DNA from 3 places in the Brevibacillus sp. BC25 genome. Region 1 is predicted to be linked to each of the others. Evidence: riboswitches for the same ligand, from Rfam matches in the RefSeq annotation. Region 1 holds a riboswitch; each other region holds the start of a gene.
What was found. A riboswitch is a leader RNA that binds a small molecule or an ion and turns the genes downstream of it on or off. The one in region 1 is predicted to bind S-adenosylmethionine.

Region 1 (7,404 bases):
CAGCACCTGTTCCGAATTGCGCACCAGTAACCGATAATGCTCATACGGGAGCTCGCTCGCGCTATCCGTCCGATTGGTCCAGCGCTCCGCGATCATTACCAACAAAGAGGAGCAGCCAAATGCTGCCAAAAGCCATACAATCAGCTCTTCCATCACGGTCATACCTCCTCCTATACCAAGGTATGCCGCACGGCTTGAACAGAGTGCAAATAGGAAGCGCTTCCTACAGTTTCACCCAGCCGTTTTTAATGGAGATGACAACAGCTTGTGTCCGGTCTTGAACATTGAGCTTTTGCAAAATGCTACTAACGTGATTTTTAACTGTCTTTTCACTAATAAACAAGAATTCCCCAATGGCACGATTGCTTTTCCCTTCTGCCATCAGCTGCAATACTTCCCGCTCGCGACGGGTAAGCGATTCGATCACTTTTGGATCGATAGTTTGCGATTCATCAACGGAGAAGCTACGCTCTGCCGTCCCTTCCTGCTCGCTCAGACGACGGAATTCTTCAATCAGCTTGCCCGTCACCTTTGGATGTATGTATGCACCACCACTAGCCACTACACGCACTGCGTCAACGAGGTCTGACGTTCCCATTTCCTTCAGCAAGTAGCCAGACGCTCCAGCGCGGAGTGTACGATACACATATCCCTCATCATCATGAATCGAGAGCATAATCACACGAGTAGAAGGGCTTACAGAAATCACATTTTCTGCAGCAGAAACGCCATTTATGTTCGGCATGTTAATATCCATCAACAAGACATCCGGCTTGTGCTCTTCCGCCAATACTGTGGCTTCTCCTCCGTCTGCACCTTCACCGACGACCTTGAAATCTTCTTCCATTTCCAATATTCGCTTTACGCCTTCGCGAAATAATTGATGGTCATCCACAATCACAATGCGGAGTTCTTGCTGTCTCTTATCCATGGTTCATCCCCCAGTACTTATTTACGTATCATGTCACAATTTTATCGGTATTTGGAATATAACCTTGGTTCCCTCTCCCGGAGCGGATTGCAGCTCGACACTACCCTCTAAGAGCTGTACACGCTCACGCATTCCCAAGAGTCCAAAAGAGTTGCCATTCGCTATGCGTTTTTCAAGATCGAATCCGACCCCATCGTCTTTGACGACAAGGCTTAACGAATCTTGTACAAATTCCAGCTTCACTTGAACTGTCGTAGCACCTGCGTGCTTCTCCACATTGTTCAGACACTCCTGAACCAAACGGAAGATCGCAGCCTTTACTGAACTGCGCAAAGGTGGCTCCACACCAAATACTACCAGATCGATAGAAGACTGAATACGCTCTTCGCACGTTTGAATATATTTTTGCAAGGTAGGTACTAGCCCTAAGTCATCTAATGCCATTGGACGCAAATCAAAAATAATTCGTCGAACATCCGCCAAGCTCAAACGCACCATTTCCTTCAGCTCGTGCAGTTCCATCTGCGCTTCCAAAATGCGCTCGTTTTTCAACATGCGTTCTACAATTTCCGAACGCAGCACGACATTTGCCATCGATTGAGCTGGACCATCGTGAATCTCGCGCGCGACACGCTTGCGCTCTTCTTCCTGAGCCTGGATTACTTTTAGGCCCATCAACTGATGCTGCTTAGCTGATTCCAGCGCCTCGCCTATCTTACTTAAGTCACCAGTCAAATATCCAAGCACAACGCCCATTTGAGAAACCAGCTTTTCTGCACGAACGATGGTTTCTTCCAAGGTACGCAGTTGACGCTCCAAATCATTTCTTCTGCGCTTCAAATTATTTTCCCGCTCGCGGTAAATGGACAGTTCTACCTGAATACGGCTCGCCTCTTCATACGCAACCCGGATATCTTCCTCCGTGTACATATGAAAATTACGACTGACCAACACGAGCTTGTTGCGCGATTTGCGATACGCGAGTTCAAGTGCATCGACTTTTTGAATCACTTTGGAAATTTCTTGTCGAAGTTCATGTAAATCAAACTTCAATGAGTTGCCATGCTGTCTGGCGTTTTCAGCTATATCAAATATTTGAGTTTTACTCGTTTCTACGGTTTCAATCGTTCGCTTGATCACCCCGTCCAGCACGCTGATGTCTATCGCTTTGTTCATGATTGCTCTCCTTCAAACTCATTTTTAGCCTTCGTGAACAACTGTTGGAGGTGCTCTTCTTCTACATCTCTCAGACCCATGTCATTGCGTGGAATGGCAAACGGATCTGTTCCCTGTTTTACGAATCCACGATTGGATGTAAACACATAGCGGTAGCCAGCTTGACGAGCTGTCTCCAGTACGCTTGGACTTGTGTATCCAAACGGCAACGAGATGACTTCGATCTCTTGCTTCATCCATTCGCTTAAACTGACGCGAGATATACTGAAATCCACATAGAGGCGGTCCCTGTACTCTTTCACGTCCTCTAAACGCTGCAAGTCTTTCAGATAGACCGGAGCTGTTTCTGGGCCAAGATCGCCCCATTCATTTCGTTCTTCCTCTTCATGCAGACTGTACGTGTGGGACCCGATCGTAACCAGTCCCGTATGAACCATTTCGTTAACCTGTTGACGCGTAAGTGGTGGCGTCATATTCTCCCGTTTTCGGTCAGCTACATCTCTTAAGCGCCCCGCAATCGCGAAGTTCACTGAAGGGTAGCCGTATGTACGTAAGATCGGAAATGCTTCTCTGTAATAACTCTCATACCCATCGTCAAACGTAATCAAAACAGCATTCTCAGTCGGTAAGGTACCCGTCTCCATAAATCGCAGGAACTCATCCAACGAAATCGGATTCAGGTCGTTATCATGCAAAAATTTCATGTGTCGGGCAAATTGATCAGGAGCTATGACATACCGCTGATTCGATTGATCCGTGACATGATGGTACGTCAAAACCACAACCTGATTGTTATACCACTTTTTCGTTTGAACCGCTGCTTCTTCAATTGGTGTGACGTTTGGCTCAGCATTTTTTGTCTCACTTATGCTTATAGACGTATCCACTTGGGGAAAAGGTTGCACTTCTTGTTTATTCTTTTTTTCCAGAAAAGATTCGCCTAACAACCCAATAGCCACTGCAAAAAACAAAAAAGTAAGAAACACGATCAGGAAGAGCCTTCTGTTCGGCAAAAAAACCCCTCCTCTACTTCCTCACTAGGAGATTCGACACAGTCCTACAAATTCCTGTGCAACAATTGACCCAATAATTGGATGACTCTGCTCCTAAAACGAAAAAGAGCCCAGTAGCAATACCAGGCTCTTTTTATGTCATTCAGCAATATTACAGTTGAGCAGCCTCTTGCTTCAGAACTTCTGCTTTGTCTGTTTGCTCCCAAGGAACATTCAGGTCATTGCGTCCAAAGTGGCCATATGCAGCTGTTTGTTTGTAGATAGGACGACGCAGGTCGAGCTGCTTGATGATACCAGCAGGACGCAGGTCGAAGTGTTTGCGAACCAATTTCACCAGAGCTTCTTCGGAAATGGTACCTGTACCGAAAGTATCTACTGCGATGGAAACTGGTTGTGCTACACCAATTGCGTAAGCAACTTGTACTTCGCATTTGTCTGCGAGGCCAGCAGCCACGATGTTTTTCGCTACATAACGAGCTGCGTAAGCACCGGAACGGTCAACTTTTGTCGGATCTTTACCGGAGAACGCACCGCCGCCATGACGAGCATAACCGCCGTAAGTATCTACGATGATTTTGCGGCCAGTCAAGCCAGCATCCCCTTGTGGTCCGCCAATTACGAAACGGCCAGTTGGGTTGATGAAGTATTTGGTATCAGCGTCCAACAGTTCAGCTGGAACAACTGGTTTGATTACTTGTTCAACCAGATCTTGCTTGATTTGCTCCAAAGTTGTCTCAGGAGCATGTTGGGTAGAAATAACGATTGTATCGATACGAACTGGTTTGTCGCCATCGTACTCAACGGTTACTTGTGTTTTTCCGTCAGGACGGAGGTAAGCAAGTGTTCCGTTTTTACGTACTTCAGTCAGACGACGAGCCAATTGGTGGGACATGCTGATCGGAAGTGGCATCAGCTCAGGTGTTTCATTGCAAGCAAAACCAAACATCAAACCTTGGTCACCCGCACCAATTGCTTCGATCTGCGCGTCAGTCATTTTGCCTTCGCGTGCTTCCAATGCTTGGTCTACACCAAGTGCAATGTCAGCGGACTGCTCGCCAATTGCAGTAATAACACCGCAAGTATCAGCGTCAAAACCAAATTTCGCACGGTCATAACCGATTTCACGAATGGTTTCACGAACGAGCTTTTGGATATCCACATAAGTGTTTGTAGTGATTTCACCTGCTACGAGAACCAAACCAGTAGTTACGGAAGTTTCGCAAGCTACGCGAGCGTTTGGATCTTTGGACAGGATCGCATCCAAGATGGAGTCGGAAATTTGGTCACAAATTTTATCCGGATGTCCTTCAGTTACAGATTCGGATGTAAACAGACGACGACCTTTTTGCAAAGCCATGAGAAAATACCTCCTTTGACCTCATACAAATAGTGTGGTAGCCGAGTCAGGATTTTATCTACGTAAACGCAAATAAAAAACCTTTTCCATCTTTTAGGAGGAAAAGGTTTGAGCGTTTTTTGCTTCCTTCATCCTCTTATCGGCCAGAACAGATGTCCGTTCTGCTGGTTAGCACCGCTCTAGATCGGTTGCCGGGCTTCATAGGGCCAGTCCCTCCGCCTGCTCTGGATAAGAGTATCCATTACGGATAATAGAATAATTGTTTTTTTCAGAGATGTCAATAGGAAAAATTTTACTTATAGTTGATAGGCTTTGGAAAGTACCACAACTACCTCGGCGCGAGTTGCCCTTCCATTCGGTTTAAAGGAAGAACCGTACCCATTGACCCAATTTCTAGATGTTAAAGCCTCAATAGCAGGAGAAGCCCAATGACTCGTTGGCACATCCTGATAATTCGAGGTACCACGGTTATACATCAAAACATCACGTGCCCGCGCGATCATTACTGCCATCTCTGCACGCGATATCGGCTGATCCGGCTTCATTTCATTCTTCGGGTACCCTTTCAAAATTCCCAATTGATAGGATACACCTAGGTTGTGATACGCCCAGTGCCGCTTTGGCATATCCCGGAAGGTCGTTTTTCCTGTATAGGTAGTCGCTACCTTGGAACCGGTCGCACGCATCGATTTAAGCAGCATTGTGGCAAACTCTGCACGGGTCACTGCCTTGTTCGGCTTGAACGACGCATCATTAAACCCATTTACAATATCGCGAGAGCTAAGTCTGACGATCTCTGAGCGCGCCCAGTGGTCCGAAATATCGCGATAGCCCGCTATCAATTTCTGCTGCGTCACCGTGAGTCGGTACGATTCATATTTGAAGGCAGTACCGCTATTAAGGCGTACATAATATTTTCCTGGTTGCAAACGCAAACCGATAACATCGTTTCCTCGGTTAGACAGCTCCGCTACCTCATTCGTCGAAGCGATCGCATAGTTCATGTTTCGATCGCTATAGAGCGCGAAACGAAAGCCGCTATCGACAGGAATGTACGGCGCTCGGAACGTCACATACGATTCACTATTCACAGTAAATTGGAACCAGTCGGAATCAGTAGCTGTCGGTATTGTGCCTGACATCACTGTCCCACCGCTTAACGGAGACGCTTTTTGATAGGTGTCATTCGGCTCATTAAAATCTTTTTTTACTGGCGTGTATCCCAGATCCAGCTGATATTCGCCATTCACCGCATTACGATTGTACTCACTCACACGGATGAAATACTTGCCTGGTGACACTTCTTTTTGGACACGCTCCGTCGGATTGTCTTTCGTTCCATTATCGTAGTTAGGATCCCAGACAACCGTCTTTTTCCCGGGCTCTTGTTTACCGATACCCAGCACTAGATCGACACGCTTATTATCAGGACTAACAGTGACATCCATATGCCCGTATTCACGAACGTAGTAGGAGAACCAATCCTGATCCCCTTCATCGTGGAAATTGCCTGTTACACTGATTTCGTTGCCTACGAGCGGCCTTGCCGTCTCTTGTGTATCGTTCGGTTCGTTACGGTCCGGATTAATGGTAAACTTACTCGTCAACACGTAGGTAAAAGCGTTGTTGACCCCTCCGTTACGCATCAACCGGATATTCATTCTTCCCGCCTTGACCGGAACAGTTATCGTATCCCCATTCCCGAAGTACTGCGTAATCGGCGGACGATTCTCTGGGTAAAAGGTAGCTGCCATCGCTGAAGAAACACCGGAAGTCACTGATGCTGTGAAGCTGACCTTCCCATCGTAAGGGATGTCCATCTTCAGCCAATCTATCGTGTCTTTTGGCCCCAAATTTCCACGTATCTGAGACTCAATCGGAAACGCTTTGGCTGAGTACGTCTGATTGTTCGGCTCTAAAAAGTCATAGGATAAGGCCGTTCGAACTGCCTTGTCGACATTTAACAATCCGTAGCCCGTTTTCCGATCCCATCCCTTTTCCCCTAAGTCCGTAGCCGTTTGAAAAAGCAATTGTCTCACATCAAATGGACTTAGTTTGGGATGACGAGCTAGTATGAGCGCCGCTGCACCCGCTACTTGTGGTGCCGCTGCTGAAGTACCGCTAAAAGAACCGTATTTTCCCCCAAGCTTGGTCGTATAAACATTGAAACCAGGTGCTACCAGGTTCAGCTCAGGTCCTGTATTGCTTTGATACAGCACTTCATTGTTACTCCTTACAGCCCCTACCGCTAACACCGTAGGATAAGCTGCCGGATAAGCCACACGGCTACTCTCATTGCCACTAGCTGCAATCAGAACAGCTCCGTTTCTTTCCGCTCGTTGCACAGCATTCGCCAGTTCCTTAGAGTAGGCCATACTGCTGAGAGACATCACGATGACTTTGGCACCACGATCCAAGGCAGTGTTAATACCCTTAGCAAGAGTCTGCACCGTAGTATCTCCATTTTTGGCCAAAACTTTAATCGGCAAAATTTTGGCATTCCACAAGACACCGGATACACCAATACTGTTATTCCCGCTAGCAGCCAGTACACCAGTTACTTCTGTTCCATGTCCGTTATCGTCCTGGGCAGACCTCCCGGGATTGACAAGATTCACACCCGGCAGAAGGTTGTCCTTCAAATCAGGATGCTTGTAATCCGCCCCGGAGTCCAGCACTGCGATGATAATCTGTTCATTACTATTTACGAGTGACCAAGCTTGATGAGCTCTAATCTGACTCAAATGAAGCTGGTTACTTAAATAGTAGTCATTCGATGCAGTTGGTGCTGCAGCATAAATAGTTTGGTTGTTTGCCATCACTAGCGCGACACTTAACGCAGTCGCTACTGACATGTTCACTGATTTTTTCATGCAAAACAGTCCTTCCTTCTCTCCCCTGCACAATAAGCAGTCTAAAAGGAATTC
Region 2 (7,404 bases), on a different contig from region 1:
GGAAGTGGCCCATGACTATTTGGAGAGACTTCCAGAAAAGCAGAGACAGGTCATTTTGTTGGCTGCCATGCAGTTTTCCTACACGGAAATGGCAGAGGTACTCGGGATCGAGCTGGCAGACGTCAAGCGTTCCTTGTTTCGGGGACGACAAAAGATGCGGCAGTTGTGGAGGGAGGAAAGGTAATGAGGGAGCAAGATGGCAGCAATCGCGAACAAAAGCTACTGGTTTATTTGCGTGGAGATATGTCGGGGGAAGAGGTAAAACGATTCGAAGAGGAGATTGCCGCTGACGAGGAATACGCACAGCGGTTGGAGAGGCTTTTGCTGGGGGAAGAAATGGGAGAGGACCACGCGAAAACAAAACAGCCCGAAACGCTGTCGGCTGAAAAACAGCGCACCATTGTTCGCCGGGGGAAATGGAAAAACCGGTTGTCTAACGCTGGCTTCGCCATTGTGCTTCCCTTTTTTGCCGGAGTCGTGTTGTTGTTTTTGAATGGCTGGGTTGGATCACTGATGCATGAAGATCTGTTCCGCGTTGCGAAGTCGATGGTCAATTTTACTCAACCGGGTGTGAGAGTAGGGAGTAGTGGTTCGCAGGTCGGATTGCTGTACGGAAACATCAGCATGGAACTACGCGAGCGGGTTGGGGGAGAAGAAAAGAACGCGGGCCGTTTTGAGAGTACGAATGTGCTATGGAACGTGAATGCGAAGCCGCAATGGACGAACGGGGTCAGGGAGCAAAAGCTGTTTTTCCGTTATCCGACAGAGGGGGAAACGGAGGATACCATGTCTCTCACTTCACCTGCCTGGACGACTATGGAGAAGCTGCCTGAGGGAACTGTTTCGCAGCTTGCAATATCTTTTGACCACTTTCTGACGTACGAGGAGTATTATGCACTGATTTCCCGCCATGTTACCTCTTCAGGACAAGATACAGTTTGGTTTGCGGTAGATACAGGGGTGGAGCTCAAGCAAGCAGAGAGTGATGTACCCAATCTGTTACTTGGTGCAGGGGACGTATGGGGATTTGCTCAGAGAGAACTCGATTACGGAGGTGCGCCCATCCGGGTAAATGGGGAAGGGGCAAGAAGAATGGCGACCTATCTGAACGAAATGAAGTACTTATCTGAGCAAGAAGGTCTGACTCGCGATATTGGCAAAGCCTTGGTATTTGGTAGCGACCCTCAGATAGCAGAACGATACAACTACATGCAACAAAACGGAGTGCGAATCTACGGCGCTGTCCTGACCGGACCTACAAAAGAACTACTGAAGCTCAAGGCCGAAAAGTCGATAACAGCAGCGTTTTTAGGCAAAGTAGACTGGTGGAATTGGGAGCGACCTGCGGCATCGGGAACACAACACAGCTACTAAAAGCAAGGTGCGAATTTTTGCACAAAAGGGTGTTGACATCGTGGAAGCGTTGGTTGTATGATTCAAACTAAATCAAAAACCGAATACGTTTTGGATACCTTATCCAGAGAAGGTGGAGGGACTGGCCCGATGATACCCGGCAACCGACATGACGCCATTCAGACGCGAGGAAGCGACTGATTGACAGGCGACATGCACGGTGCTAATTCCTGCAGAAACAAAAGTGGTCTGGAAGATAAGGGGGACATCAACACGGTTCTTACACGTGACGACAGCGACCTCTTTTCTTCGGGAAAAGAGGTCTTTTTTTGCTCTCATGACACAAACAAAACAAGTAGAGATAGAGGAAAAATACGCAGAGGGGAGTTTTGGAATCATGGCATATCGCGCATTGACTGAACAGGAAGCAGTGGAGTACGTAAAAGGAATACCGGGTCTTTTTAGCGAAGGAGCAGAGCTGACCAGTCGCGAAATCGGGGATGGCAACCTCAATCTGGTTTTTGACATTCAGGAGCCAGCATCCGGTAAGAGCGTCATTGTCAAGCAAGCACTGCCTTTTGCCCGCGTCGTGGGAGAATCTTGGCCGCTTACGATTGATCGGGCTCGCATCGAGAGCGAGGCACTCCGCATTCAGCACAAATACGTTCCAGACCTGGTGCCGCAGGTGTATCATTTCGACGGGGAGCTTGCGTTGACTGTCATGGAAAACGTCGGGGACCACATCATCATGCGCAAAGGTCTGATCGAAGGAAAGCGGTACCCGCTATTCGCGAAGCAAATTGGTCGTTTTCTCGCGCAAACCTTGTTCTTCACATCCGATCTGGGCGCGCATCCGTACGATAAAAAAGCGCTAGTCGGAACATTCATAAATCCAGAATTATGCAAAATCACAGAAGACCTCGTCTTTACCGATCCGTATGAAAATGCGCCTACCAACGACTTCAACCCGTTGATTCGCAGGGAAGTCGAGGCGATCTGGAACAACAGGCCGCTGAAGCTGGAAATCGCCAAGCTGAAATACGATTTCCTTACGCGCTCAGAAGCGCTGCTGCATGGTGACTTGCATACCGGAAGTATTTTCATCACAGAAAACAGCCTGAAAGCAATCGATCCAGAATTCGCTTACTACGGCCCAATCGGTTTTGACATCGGGGCGATTATTGCCAATCTGCTGCTCAACTACGCAGGACAGCACGGTTTGCAAAAAGATCAAGGAGAACGGGAAGCGTACCGCGAATACTTACTGGAAACGGTCGAGGATGTCTGGAATGAATTCGTTTCGCAATTCGTTCAGCTCTGGCACAAGCACGCCAAAGAGCGCAGCGCTCATGTCGAGGGACTGTGGCAAAGCTACGTGAAGCGCTTGATTCAGGATACAGCAGGCTATGCCGGATGCAAAATCTTGCGCCGTGTCATCGGCTTGGCGGGCGTAGCGGACCTGAATGCCATTGAAGACGACCAGACTCGCGCAGAAGCAGAGCGTCTGGCTCTCTCGATTGGAGAAGCACTGATTCTCGGTCGCGGCGGCATAGACGAATCGACAGATATCACGGACATCGTACGCACTGTGACCGAACGTTACTATCAGGAGGCTACAACAGTATGACAACCAGCACTCAATTGGCACCTGTTAAGTGGGAGAATAACGCATTGGTCTTGCTTGACCAGACGCGTCTGCCAGTAGAAACGATCTATTTGAACTTAACTACCTCCGAGCAAGTATGGGGTTCCATCCGTCGCTTGGAAGTGCGTGGCGCACCGGCGATTGGCATGGCAGCAGCTTACGGGCTTTACCTGGGCATTCGTGGCAGTGAAGCGAGTAACTACGACGAGTTTTGGCAGGAACTGAACCAGCAAGCAGACTACCTGGGCTCTTCCCGTCCGACAGCCGTGAATCTGTTCTGGGCGTTGGATCGAATCAAAGCTCGTGTTGAAAAAGAAAGCGGAGCTTCGATTGCCGAATTGAAGGCAGCAGTGCTCGATGAAGCACTGACGATTCAAAAGGAAGATGCTGAAGTATGCCGGACCATCGGAGAGCATTTGCTCACTCTGTTGCATGACGGTATGGGAATTCTCACACACTGTAATCCAGGGGCATTGGCTACAGCAGCTTACGGTACGGCTACCGCTCCATTTTATTTGGCAAAGGAACGCGGTTGGAATCTGAAGGTGTACGCAGACGAAACCCGTCCTGTCCTGCAAGGCGCTCGTCTTACTGCATTCGAATTGCAGCAAGCAGGGATTGATGTGACGCTCATCTGCGACAACATGGCGGCGATGGTTATGTCCCAAGGGAAAGTAGAGGCTGTCATTGTCGGTACAGACCGCGTAGCAGCGAATGGAGATGTCGCCAACAAAATCGGTACGTATGGGGTAGCGGTATTGGCAAAAGCTCACGGCATTCCTTTTTACGTGGCTGCTCCCTTGTCCTCTGTCGATCTGGAGACACCAACAGGCGCAGATATTCCGATTGAAGAGCGTCCAGCCGAGGAAATTACCCATGGCTTGGGCAAACAGGTAGCTCCAGACGATATCAAGGTGTACAATCCTGCGTTCGATGTAACGCCTGCGAAGTACATTACAGCGATCGTCACGGAGACAGGCATTTTCAAGCCGGAAGAGATCGGCAATAGCAAAAAATAAAAAAACGAATTTTAAGCGTTCGCCCTCTTGTTGCTGGCGGACGCTTTTTGCTCATTTTGGCGTTTTCCAGTAAAATATCCAAGAAAAGGGGAGATACGTATGCAACCGATTCAACGGATAGCAATCAATGAAGATACGTACTTGAAACAATTAGAATTAGCCGATGCTGAGGAGTTATTTTTGCTTACGGATTCGAACCGGGAGAATCTTATGGAATGGCTGCCGTGGCTGAATTATACGAAGAAGGAAGAGGATTCGCGCCAATTCATCCAAGCGACGATCCATCAGTACAACGATAATCGCGGCATCAACTACGGTATTTGGTACCAAGGACGTCTGGCTGGTACAGTCGGCGTACATACGGTGGATTGGATCAACAAAAAGACGTCCATTGGCTATTGGCTGGGTGCGCAATTTCAGGGTAAGGGCCTAATGACGGAAGCAGTGGCGACCTACTTGGACGTATTGATCTTCGGGTCATGGGATTTGGAAAAAGTAACGATTCAGGCTGCTACGGAAAACTACAAAAGTAGATCGATTCCGGAGCGATTAGGGTTTCAACTGGAGGGGATACTACGCCGGAATGAATTCCTTTACGATCATTACGTGGATCATGCCACTTACAGCTTGCTAAAAGAGGAATGGCTTGACTGGAAAACCGATAAAAAATAGTAGATTGAACTGTATGCTTCGATTGACAATGAAAATTCTGTAAATTACGATGGTGAAGACAGATCAAGAGGGCTGCGTGTGATTCGCAAGCCCTTTTTTAGTCGTGCTGTTAGGCTTAAATAAATAGAGGTGATTTACATGCAGACACTTCGGCAATTATCTTGGTTTTTCCGTGCCTATTGGAAACGGTACGTCATTGGAATCTCTGTGCTGTTTATCATCGATGTCCTCATGCTTTGGCCGCCGAAATTAATTGGGGACACGGTGGATTCGATTCGTAACAGTTCCCTGACGGACGCTGACTTGACGCAAACAGTGGTCATCTTGCTCGTTTTGGGTATTAGCTTGTACGGATTGCGGTTTCTCTGGCGGTACTTGTTAAATGGGGGAGCCTTGATACTGGAGAGGACGTTGCGCGAGCGACTGTTTGCCCATTTGACGAGAATGACTCCTTCATTTTTTCATCGCAAGCGCAGTGGGGATTTGATGGCCGTCGCTACCAACGATATTCCTGCCATTGAACAAACTGCTAGTACAGGGGTACTTACGCTTGTCGATGCGCTATTCATGACCTTGTTAACGCTGGGCGTCATGATGACCGCGATTGATTGGAAGCTGACGCTGGCTGCGCTGATCCCGATGCCGTTTTTGGCTTGGTCAACGGCGTACTATGGAAAGTTGCTGCATGAGCGTTTTTACTTGGCGCAGGAAGCCTTCGGAGAGATGAATGATCATGTCCAACAATCCGTATCGGGCGTTCGGGTATTAAGAGCATTTGTTCAGGAAAAGGCCGATATCGAGGCATATCGCCGAGTCAGTGAAAAAACGTTGGAGAGAAATGTGAGCGTTTCGCGGATCGACGCCCTGTTCGAGCCGACAATCGCGATTATTATTGGCTTCAGCTTTTTGATCGGGCTGGGCTATGGGACGTATTTGGTGTTCACTAGCGCTATCTCCTTAGGGGATTTGGTTGCGTTCAATTTATACTTGGGACTTTTAATTTGGCCGATGTTCGCCTTTGGGTGGCTGGTCAATGTATTGCAACGCGGTGGTGCTTCCCACAAGCGTTTTACAGAGCTAATGGTGGAGCAGCCAGATGTGACGGAGGCAGCGAATCCGGTCACGAGCCAAATCGCCAATACCGTAGAAGCACGCCATTTTTCCTTTACGTATCCAGGCACTGACAAGCCGGCACTCACCGATATCTCGTTTCGTTTGGGCGCAGGAGAGACGCTTGGGATTGTCGGACGGACAGGAAGCGGCAAATCGACGCTATGCCGTGCCTTATTGCATCAATATCAGATGAAGGAACAAGCTCTGTTTATCGGGGGCATCCCAATTGAGGGACTCGCTTTTGATACGTTGCGAGAAAAAATCGGCTATGTGCCTCAGGAGCATTTGCTGTTCTCACGGACGATTGCAGAAAATGTTACATTCGGGAAACCACAAGTGACGACCGAGGACGTGATGCATGCGTTGGAGCTTGCGGAGATGAAGAGAGATCTGGAGCAATTCAGAGATGGATTGCAAACCATGGTTGGAGAGAAGGGCGTCACCCTCTCGGGGGGACAAAAACAGCGCATTTCCATTGCACGCGCTCTTTTGATGGATGCGGGTATCCTGATTCTCGACGATTCTTTATCGGCTGTGGACGCGCGGACAGAGGAGAGCATCCTTTGTCATCTGAGACAGGAGCGCGCGGATAAAACGACGATTATTACCGCTCATCGTCTGTCTGCCGTACAGCACGCACAACTGATTCTCGTGCTGGATGAGGGGCAGATCGTCGAACGGGGGACACATGACGAGCTGATGCAACACAACGGCTGGTATGCAGAGCAGTACCGTCGTCAGCAAATGGAACAGGATGTGGCTGGTTGAGAGAGGGGGAAAGCGTTTCATGAGCAAAGAAAATGTATGGGGGCGTTTGACCGAGTACGCCAGACCATTTCAAAAGCAAATACTAGGCGCGCTGTTCCTACTCTTGCTGGGGACGAGTGCAGAGTTGGCGGGGCCTTTTTTAGCCAAGGTCATGATTGATAATCACATCCTGGCGATCCAGAAGCCTTGGTATCAACTGGACGAAGTGCCACCACAAGCAGCGGGGCAAGTCGCCTCACTGAACAGTACGAACTATATTCGTGAAGATGTTGCAGCAAAGACGGGTCTTGTTTTGGACAGTATCACTCAAAAAGAAGTAACCGTGCTGACAGAAGGCACGACCTATTACTTGGTTTCCGGCAAGGTGAATCCAAACACGCAGAAGCAGTTCACCCCGATTGCGCCAGAAAACGGCAGGGAACGCTTCGAGGTAACAACCAAGGATCAATCAGGTAAAATGATGACTTCCACAGGCATTCGGCTGACCGCAGAGGAAGTCAAGGCGATGTATCAAGGGGATGTCCTGCCCATTGTCTGGCTATCTGTAGGTTATGGAGCACTGATCTTGCTCTCAGCTGGTTTCAACTACGTGCAGATTTTGTGGCTGCAAAAGATCGCTCAGCGCATCATTCAGCAAATGCGGATGAAGCTGTTTATCCATTTGCAAAAGCTCCCGGTTGCCTTTTTTGACAAAACGCCAGTAGGTGCGCTCGTCTCCCGGGTGAGCAATGATACAGAAGCCATCCGTGAGCTGTATGTAAGTGTGCTCGCCACATTTGTACAGAACGCTCTTTATTTGATTGGAATCTTGATCGCGCTCTACATCTTGCAGCC
Region 3 (7,404 bases), on a different contig from region 1:
GGCAAGCCGAGTACATGCTAGGGGATCATACCTAGTGGTTACTCGGCTTTTTCATACGCAGATGCGAATCAAGACACAGTATCTATTTGATCATCATGTAGCGTCACATAAGATAGGGGAAGGTACCTATTTGAAAGGTGCTCTCCGTCTCTTACGATTGGATGATAGAAGAAATACGATCAGTATGGAGGACCAATGATGGATCAAAGTCCGACTTTTTTTGACTGCTATGGAGATGAAGGGAAGGCGATGGATAACGGTTATCTGAAGCAAATTTTCGACCACTTGCAGGACGGAATTATTCTCATGGATCAGGAACGAAAAATTATGGTGATGAATCCATCCGCAGAAAAAATGACCGGTTGGAAGCGAGGAGAAAAGGTGCCGTTCTGCTCCTACTGCCAGAGCAGAGAGCTGGAAGAGGGAGAAGAACGATGTTATTTGCTCGCCAAACGGGAGGTTCCGTATTTTCTTTCTGCGATGCCCACGTATGAAGGACGGTATGTTGACATGGAAATGAGCACGGCTGTCATCTATGAAAATGGCGAACAAGACATGCAGGATGTACTTCTGGTCTTGAAAGATATGACGGTCAAGAAAAAAGAAGAGGAGGTCAGAATCTCCAAGCAGGTGCTGCAAAAAACACTAGAAGCCCAGGAAAACGAACATAAGCGTCTGGCCCAGGAGCTGCACGACGGCGTAGGACAGTCCTTGTATTCCGTTTCGGTTGGCATTCAAGCGATTCAAACGCGTCTCAACCAGGAAGGACAATTCCGGGAATTCATGCAAGAGATTGTGAATGAGCTGGAAAAAGCGATACAAGACGTCAAGCTGTATTCTTTACAGCTGCGTCCGTATAGTCTTGATCAACTGGGGCTGATTCCTACGGTTCGGCATCTTGTTTCTAGCTTGAACAAAGCACATCAGGATGTTTCTATTACGTTTTCCTACAGCAATGTCAGTGATCATTTTCAGCCAATTTTGGAAATCAATCTGTACCGTGTCATCCAAGAAGCCTTACATAATGCACTAAAATACGCGAAGGCGACACTCATTGAAGTCATCTTGTACAAGGAAGACGACCAACTGACTTTGCAGATTCAGGACAACGGAATCGGATTCGTTCGCGATCAGGTTCGGGTCGGTCTGGGACTCAAACATATGGAAGAACGAGTGGATCAGATGGAGGGGATTCTTCAGATTCAATCCGTGATCCACGAAGGTACATCGATCAAGGTAACAGTAGTGGAAGAAGGAGGGAGAGCAGAGTGATACGAGTGCTTTTGGTTGACGATCACACGATGATTCGGAAGGGATTGCGTGTGCTTCTCGAAAGTTACTCTCAAATAAAAATTGTCGGAGAGAGTCATACGGGCAACGATGCTATCCTTAAAGCCAATCAGCTGGAACCCGATGTAGTGCTGATGGATTTGTCATTGCCCAATGGGCTGGATGGGTTTACAGCGAGCAATGAGATTCGCAAGTCGAATCCTTTCGTGAAAATCGTCATATTGACCATGCATGACGAGGAGATTTTTGTCCAGAAGGCTATTACCGTCGGAGCTCATGGGTACATTTTAAAAAACAGCCATGGCGAGTTGCTGTTTCAAGCCATTGCGGAAGTCTACAGAGGTAAGCGCTTTTACAAGACTTCCGTATCGCAAGAAATCATCGATCTATGGCTGAAATCGGATGCCAAAACGATGCCTTCTGTTTTAACGCTACGAGAAAAGGAGCTTGTCAGACTCATTGTGCTTGGCTATACGAATAAGGAAATGGCAGATAAGCTGTTGATCAGCGTCAAAACCGTGGAGAACCACAAAACGAATATCATGCAGAAACTAGGACTGGATTCCAAGCATCAATTAATCCAATACGCCATTAAAAATAAATATCTCGATTTGGCATTTTAATGGCATGGATCAAAAAGTAGGGGACTTCCCCTATATGGAAAAAATGACAGAGGAATAAACTGAATATAGAGACTACACCTCGTCAACCATCATCGTACGATTGGAAACCATATCGTCGTCGAAGGAGGAACTATGGCAAAACAAGCTCATTATACGGTAGTCATCGTGGGAGCAGGCTCAGCCGGAATCTCTGTTGCTGCCCGTATCGTCCGTGCTTTCAAAAGGCTCAAGGGACAAGTCGCCATCATCGATCCCGCGTCGAAGCATTATTATCAGCCTTTGTGGACATTAGTCGGAGGGGGTGCCGCGAAAAAAGAGCAATCCGAGCGTGACCTCTCCTCTCTGATTCCCGCAGGCGTCGAATGGATTTGCGATGCGGTCACCATGTTTCAACCGGAACAGCACACGCTTAGTACGAAAGAGGGAACCATCCTCTCCTACGACTATCTTGTTGTTGCTGCTGGTCTGCAACTAGATTGGGAGGGGGTAAAGGGCCTGAGGGATGCCGTCGGGAAGAATGGCGTTTGCAGCAACTACGCATACCAAACGGTAGAAAGTACATGGGAAGCTATCCGGAGTTTTAAGGGCGGAACTGCCATTTTTACCCACCCGAATTCACCCGTAAAATGCGGCGGAGCCCCTCAGAAAATCATGTATCTGGCTGATGATTACTTTCGCAAGTTACATGTTCGCAACCAATCAGAGATCATTTTTGCATCGGCGAAGGGAAGTATTTTTGACGTTCCCACGTATGCTAATACTCTCAATAACGTCATTCGTCGCAAAAACATCGAAACCAGATACAAGCATAATCTAATGGAAGTGCGGGCAGATACGAAAGAAGCCGTATTCGAGAATCTTGACACTAAAGAGCAGGTAGTATGGAAGTATGACATGCTTCATGTGACGCCTCCCATGAAAGCGCCTGATTTCATTGCAAACAGCGCATTGGCAGACACAGGAGGCTGGGTCGATGTCGATCCATTTACGCTTGTGCACAAAAGATTCCCCACTATTTTCGGCATTGGCGATTGCGCGAATCTTCCCACGTCCAAAACTGGGGCTGCTATTCGCAAACAGGCACCTGTCGTCGAAAAAAACCTCCTCGCGCTGATCAATGGTACTTCATTGGCTGCCAAGTATGACGGTTATACATCCTGCCCGCTTGTAACGGGGTACAACAAACTGGTTCTGGCCGAATTTGATTACAATCTGATGCCGTGTGAAACCTTTCCTTTTGACCAATCTAAAGAGAGATTCAGTATGTACCTGATGAAAAGAGAACTGCTTCCCATCCTTTATTGGAATGGCATGCTTAAAGGATTGATGTAAGGCAGTCTTGAAAGAGAGGAGGAGAGCATCATTTTGAACGCCAGGAAGGAACAGAGAAGTTTTACAAACTCATGAAAGATCCTACCGTCCAAAAGACACTTCGCTTTACCGAATCGCTGCTAGAAGTAATCGCGGAAAAATCAAACAAATAATAGACGTGTAAGAGGAGGAGTGCACTATGTTGTTACGTTATTTTTATGATGAAAAACTGGCTCATGCATCTTATCTGGTCGGCTGCCAAAAAACCGGGGAGGCAATTGTGATCGATCCCGGCCGTAATCTGGCTCCTTACTTTGAAGTCGCAAAAGCAGAGGGAGTAACCATTGTAGCCGCCACCGAAACCCACATTCACGCTGATTTTGTATCTGGTGCCAGGGAACTGGGCGCAGCTTATCAGGCGAAGCTGTTTTTATCCAATGACGGCGATGAAGATTGGAAATATCAATACTTGGAAGGTTTGAACCATCAGCTTGTCCATGATGGGGATCGCTTTTTTATCGGGAACTTGCTATTTGAAGTTATGCATACGCCTGGCCATACACCCGAAAGCATCTCCTTCCTTTTGACAGACCTCGGAGGGAATGCAGATCGCCCCATCGGGATCTTCACGGGAGATTTCGTCTTTGTCGGCGATATCGGCAGACCAGACTTGCTCGAAAAAGCGGCGGGAATGAAGGGTACGTCCGAGTCAGGTGCAAGGGCCATGTTCCAGTCCCTCCAAAAATTCAAGCAACTGCCGGATTATATGCAGGTATGGCCAGCTCATGGCGCAGGAAGCGCTTGCGGCAAAGCACTGGGGGCCGTGCCGTCTTCTACCGTCGGCTATGAAAAGCTCTTTAACTGGGCGATGTCACACTCCAGTGAAGAGGAATTCGTCACGGCACTCCTGGATGGACAACCAGAGCCGCCATCGTATTTTGCAGTGATGAAACGCGTGAATAAGGAAGGTCCTGCCTTGCTCAACGAACTCCCTGTTGTTCAAGAGTTCAACTCGTTTGAACAGGTAAAGGAATCGCCGGAAAACGGACAGATTGTCGATACGCGTCCTTTCCAGAAATTTGCGAAGGGGCATCTGGCGAGAACACTTCACATTCCTTTTAACAAATCATTTGCCAACTGGGCAGGCTGGATTGTCGATTACGATCGCCCGGTTCACATCCTGGCCACCCCAGATGAGCTGGACGTGATTTTGAAAGCCTTGCATTCCGTAGGGATTGACCATGTCACAGGCTTTATCGACAGCGGCAAGCTGATGGAAAGTGAAATGTCTTCGCTCGAGACAATTGAAGAGGTAACACCGCTGGAGATTGCAGAACGGGTGAAAAAGGGAGAGGTTCACGTAGTAGATGTGCGTAATCTGGCTGAGTGGAAGGAAGGACACATTCCGAATGCACAGCACATCATGCTCGGTACTCTCGCCATGCGGCTGGATGAGATTCCTCACGATAAGCCGCTTCTCGTGCAGTGCCGTTCCGGTGCCCGATCCGCTATTGGCGCAAGTATTCTTCAGGCAAACGGATTCAAGGATGTAATGAATTTGAGCGGCGGAATCTTGAAATGGCAAAAAGACGGCTTGACAGTTGTAGAACGAGGATAAAACGAAGCGAGGTGTTGCAAAGGGTGAGCCTATGACTATCGACCTTGTGATCACACTGTTTGTTATCGGTTTCGCGGGATCATTTATCTCTGGTCTCGTCGGAATCGGTGGCTCTATCATCAAGTATCCGATGCTTCTGTACATTCCGCCCGCCCTTGGATTCGTTGCTTACACAGCTCACGAAGTATCCGGAATAAGTGCAATCCAAGTATTTTTTGCCACCCTAGCTGCTGTTTGGACTCTACGAAAAGATAAGCTTATTCATTACCAGCTCGTTCTGTACATGGGAAGTGCCATTATCGTAGGAAGCTTGCTTGGAGGGTATGGAGGAAAATATCTATCGGCAGAAGCCATTAATATTGTTTACGCCATCCTGGCCACCATTGCTGTAATCTTGATGTTCCTGCCAAAAAAGCGAATGGACGAATGTGAACAGAACGAGGTTATCTTTCATAAAACAACAGCCATATTATCCGCTTTGATTGTCGGAGGGGCTTCCGGAATTGTCGGGGCAGCTGGCGCTTTTATTTTGGTTCCCATCATGTTGATCATCCTCAAGATTCCGACAAGAGTTACGATTGCTTCATCTCTTGCCATTACCTTTCTTTCTTCCATCGGTTCGACTGTAGGGAAATGGATGGCGGGGGACATATTGCTGTGGCCATCCGTGATCATGGTAATCGCCAGTATCTTGGCAGCGCCGCTCGGTGCGAAGGTCAGCAAACGTTTGGACACACGGATTCTCCAAAGCATTCTTGCCTTGTTGATCCTAGCCACCACAATTAAGATCTGGGCTGATATCCTCATATTCATACGTGTGTGAAGATTTACTTTTTTCATAAATAAAATAAAGAAGAATCAATTGTTATTGAACAGGATTGACATATCCGAGTAAAATGATAAGATAAAAAAGAATTTTACGATGAAATTAAATTTCATAGAACATTCTTATCTAGAGTGGTGGAGGGACTGGCCCGATGAAACCCGGCAACCTTGGTCTGATTGACCTTACGGTGCCAATTCCTGCGGAGTTATTCTGCGAGATGAGAAGGTGGGAACCGTGCAATTGCCCCTCTTCTTTTCGGAGAGGGGTTTTCTATATTTATAATTCGTAGTATTCATATCATTTTACTTTGTATTATGTGAAGGAGGAAACAACGTGCTTCATTATGCGGTCAAGCGTGGCTTTCTCATGATCGTTACCCTGTGGATTATTGTCACGGTAACGTTTGTGACCATGCACCTGATTCCGGGTGACCCGTTCGCGTCTGACGCCAAAATGCTACCAGAAGAAGTGGTAAAAAACATGCGGGCGGAGTACAACCTGGATCAGCCAATCACGATACAGTACCTGCTCTATCTGAAAGGATTGCTGCAATTTGACTTGGGGCCCTCTATCCAGTCTAAGACGAGGGATGTGAACACGCTGATTGCAGAGGGATTTCCCGCTTCGGCTGTTCTGGGACTCCAGTCGTTTATTGTCGCGCTGGCAGGTGGAATCACACTGGGAATCGTAGCGGCACTCTATCACAATCGAACCTTGGATTTCTTGTCTATGTTTGCAGCCATCGTTGGGATCTCCATCCCCAGTTTTATTCTGGCGCCACTTATGATCAAGTACTTGGCGGTCAAATGGGAGCTTCTTCCCGTTGCTGCGTGGGGGAGCTGGGAGCATTCGATACTTCCAACGCTTGCGCTCGCTATCGGTCCGCTCGCCATTATCGCCCGTTTCGTACGAGCCAGCATGCTTGAGGTTTGGCAACAGGAATACATAAGCACGGCGGAGGCGAAAGGGCTTGGCACCTTTTCTATTGTCGTTAGACACGGGATGCGAAATGCCATCCTGCCGGTTCTTACCTTTATCGGTCCGCTGTTTGCCAACCTGATGACCGGAACCTTTGTGGTGGAAAAGATTTTCGCCATTCCTGGGCTCGGCAAATACTTCGTGGAAAGCATTTTTAACCGCGATTACCCCGTTATTTTGGGAACGACAGTGTTTTACAGCTTTGTGCTCATTTTTACTTTGTACATCATCGACTTACTGTATCGGGTGATTGACCCGCGCATCAGATTGACGAGTGGAGGGAAGTAGCGTTATGGCCAATCCGGCAACACAACTGGATTCCCTGTTTCGACCAGTAGACCGAAACAGGCTATCCGAAGAAATTCGGGAACGTCCCAGTCTTGGGTATTCGCAGGAGGTATTGCAGCGGGTATTCCGCAACAAGCTGGCAATGCTCGGGTTCTTCTTGCTCGCAACAGTGGTGATCCTCTCGATCATCGGACCGATGCTCGTCCCCCACAACCCGCATGAACAGTCATTGACGAAGGGTAATCTGCCGCTGTCGGGCGAGCACTGGTTTGGAACGGATGACTTGGGTCGGGACATGTGGGCACGTACCTGGGGAGGCGGTCAAATCTCTTTGTTTATTGGTGTAGCGGCAGCTGCCATCGACTTAGTGATTGGTGTATGCATCGGCGGGATTTCCGGTTACATGGCAGGGAGGAACAAGCTGGGCGACCGTGTGGACAACATCCTGATGCGGTTGGCTGAAATTCTGT

Region 2: another riboswitch for S-adenosylmethionine. It lies ahead of mtnK (S-methyl-5-thioribose kinase); the one in region 1 lies ahead of metK (methionine adenosyltransferase).
Region 3: another riboswitch for S-adenosylmethionine. It lies ahead of PMI05_RS12510 (ABC transporter permease); the one in region 1 lies ahead of metK (methionine adenosyltransferase).

What each region holds. Positions count from the first base shown of each region.
Region 1 is NZ_AKIX01000101.1:11,021-18,424, reverse strand. Features, by position in the region: gene PMI05_RS23130 (glycosyltransferase family A protein) at 1-153, opposite strand, end outside; gene PMI05_RS23125 (response regulator transcription factor) at 224-931, opposite strand; gene PMI05_RS23120 (sensor histidine kinase) at 965-2,107, opposite strand; gene PMI05_RS23115 (polysaccharide deacetylase family protein) at 2,104-3,120, opposite strand; gene metK (methionine adenosyltransferase) at 3,272-4,477, opposite strand; SAM riboswitch class I at 4,611-4,712, opposite strand; gene PMI05_RS23105 (S8 family serine peptidase) at 4,774-7,350, opposite strand.
Region 2 is NZ_AKIX01000088.1:19,754-27,157, forward strand. Features, by position in the region: gene PMI05_RS21635 (sigma-70 family RNA polymerase sigma factor) at 1-184, shown strand, start outside; gene PMI05_RS21640 (anti-sigma factor) at 184-1,374, shown strand; SAM riboswitch class I at 1,471-1,616, shown strand; gene mtnK (S-methyl-5-thioribose kinase) at 1,751-2,980, shown strand; gene mtnA (S-methyl-5-thioribose-1-phosphate isomerase) at 2,977-4,017, shown strand; gene PMI05_RS21655 (GNAT family N-acetyltransferase) at 4,117-4,689, shown strand; gene PMI05_RS21660 (ABC transporter ATP-binding protein) at 4,828-6,570, shown strand; gene PMI05_RS21665 (ABC transporter ATP-binding protein) at 6,590-7,404, shown strand, end outside.
Region 3 is NZ_AKIX01000040.1:126,774-134,177, forward strand. Features, by position in the region: gene PMI05_RS12485 (PAS domain-containing sensor histidine kinase) at 196-1,272, shown strand; gene PMI05_RS12490 (response regulator transcription factor) at 1,269-1,913, shown strand; gene PMI05_RS12495 (FAD/NAD(P)-binding oxidoreductase) at 2,046-3,245, shown strand; gene PMI05_RS12500 (rhodanese-like domain-containing protein) at 3,424-4,842, shown strand; gene PMI05_RS12505 (sulfite exporter TauE/SafE family protein) at 4,874-5,665, shown strand; SAM riboswitch class I at 5,788-5,892, shown strand; gene PMI05_RS12510 (ABC transporter permease) at 6,002-6,934, shown strand; gene PMI05_RS12515 (ABC transporter permease) at 6,939-7,404, shown strand, end outside.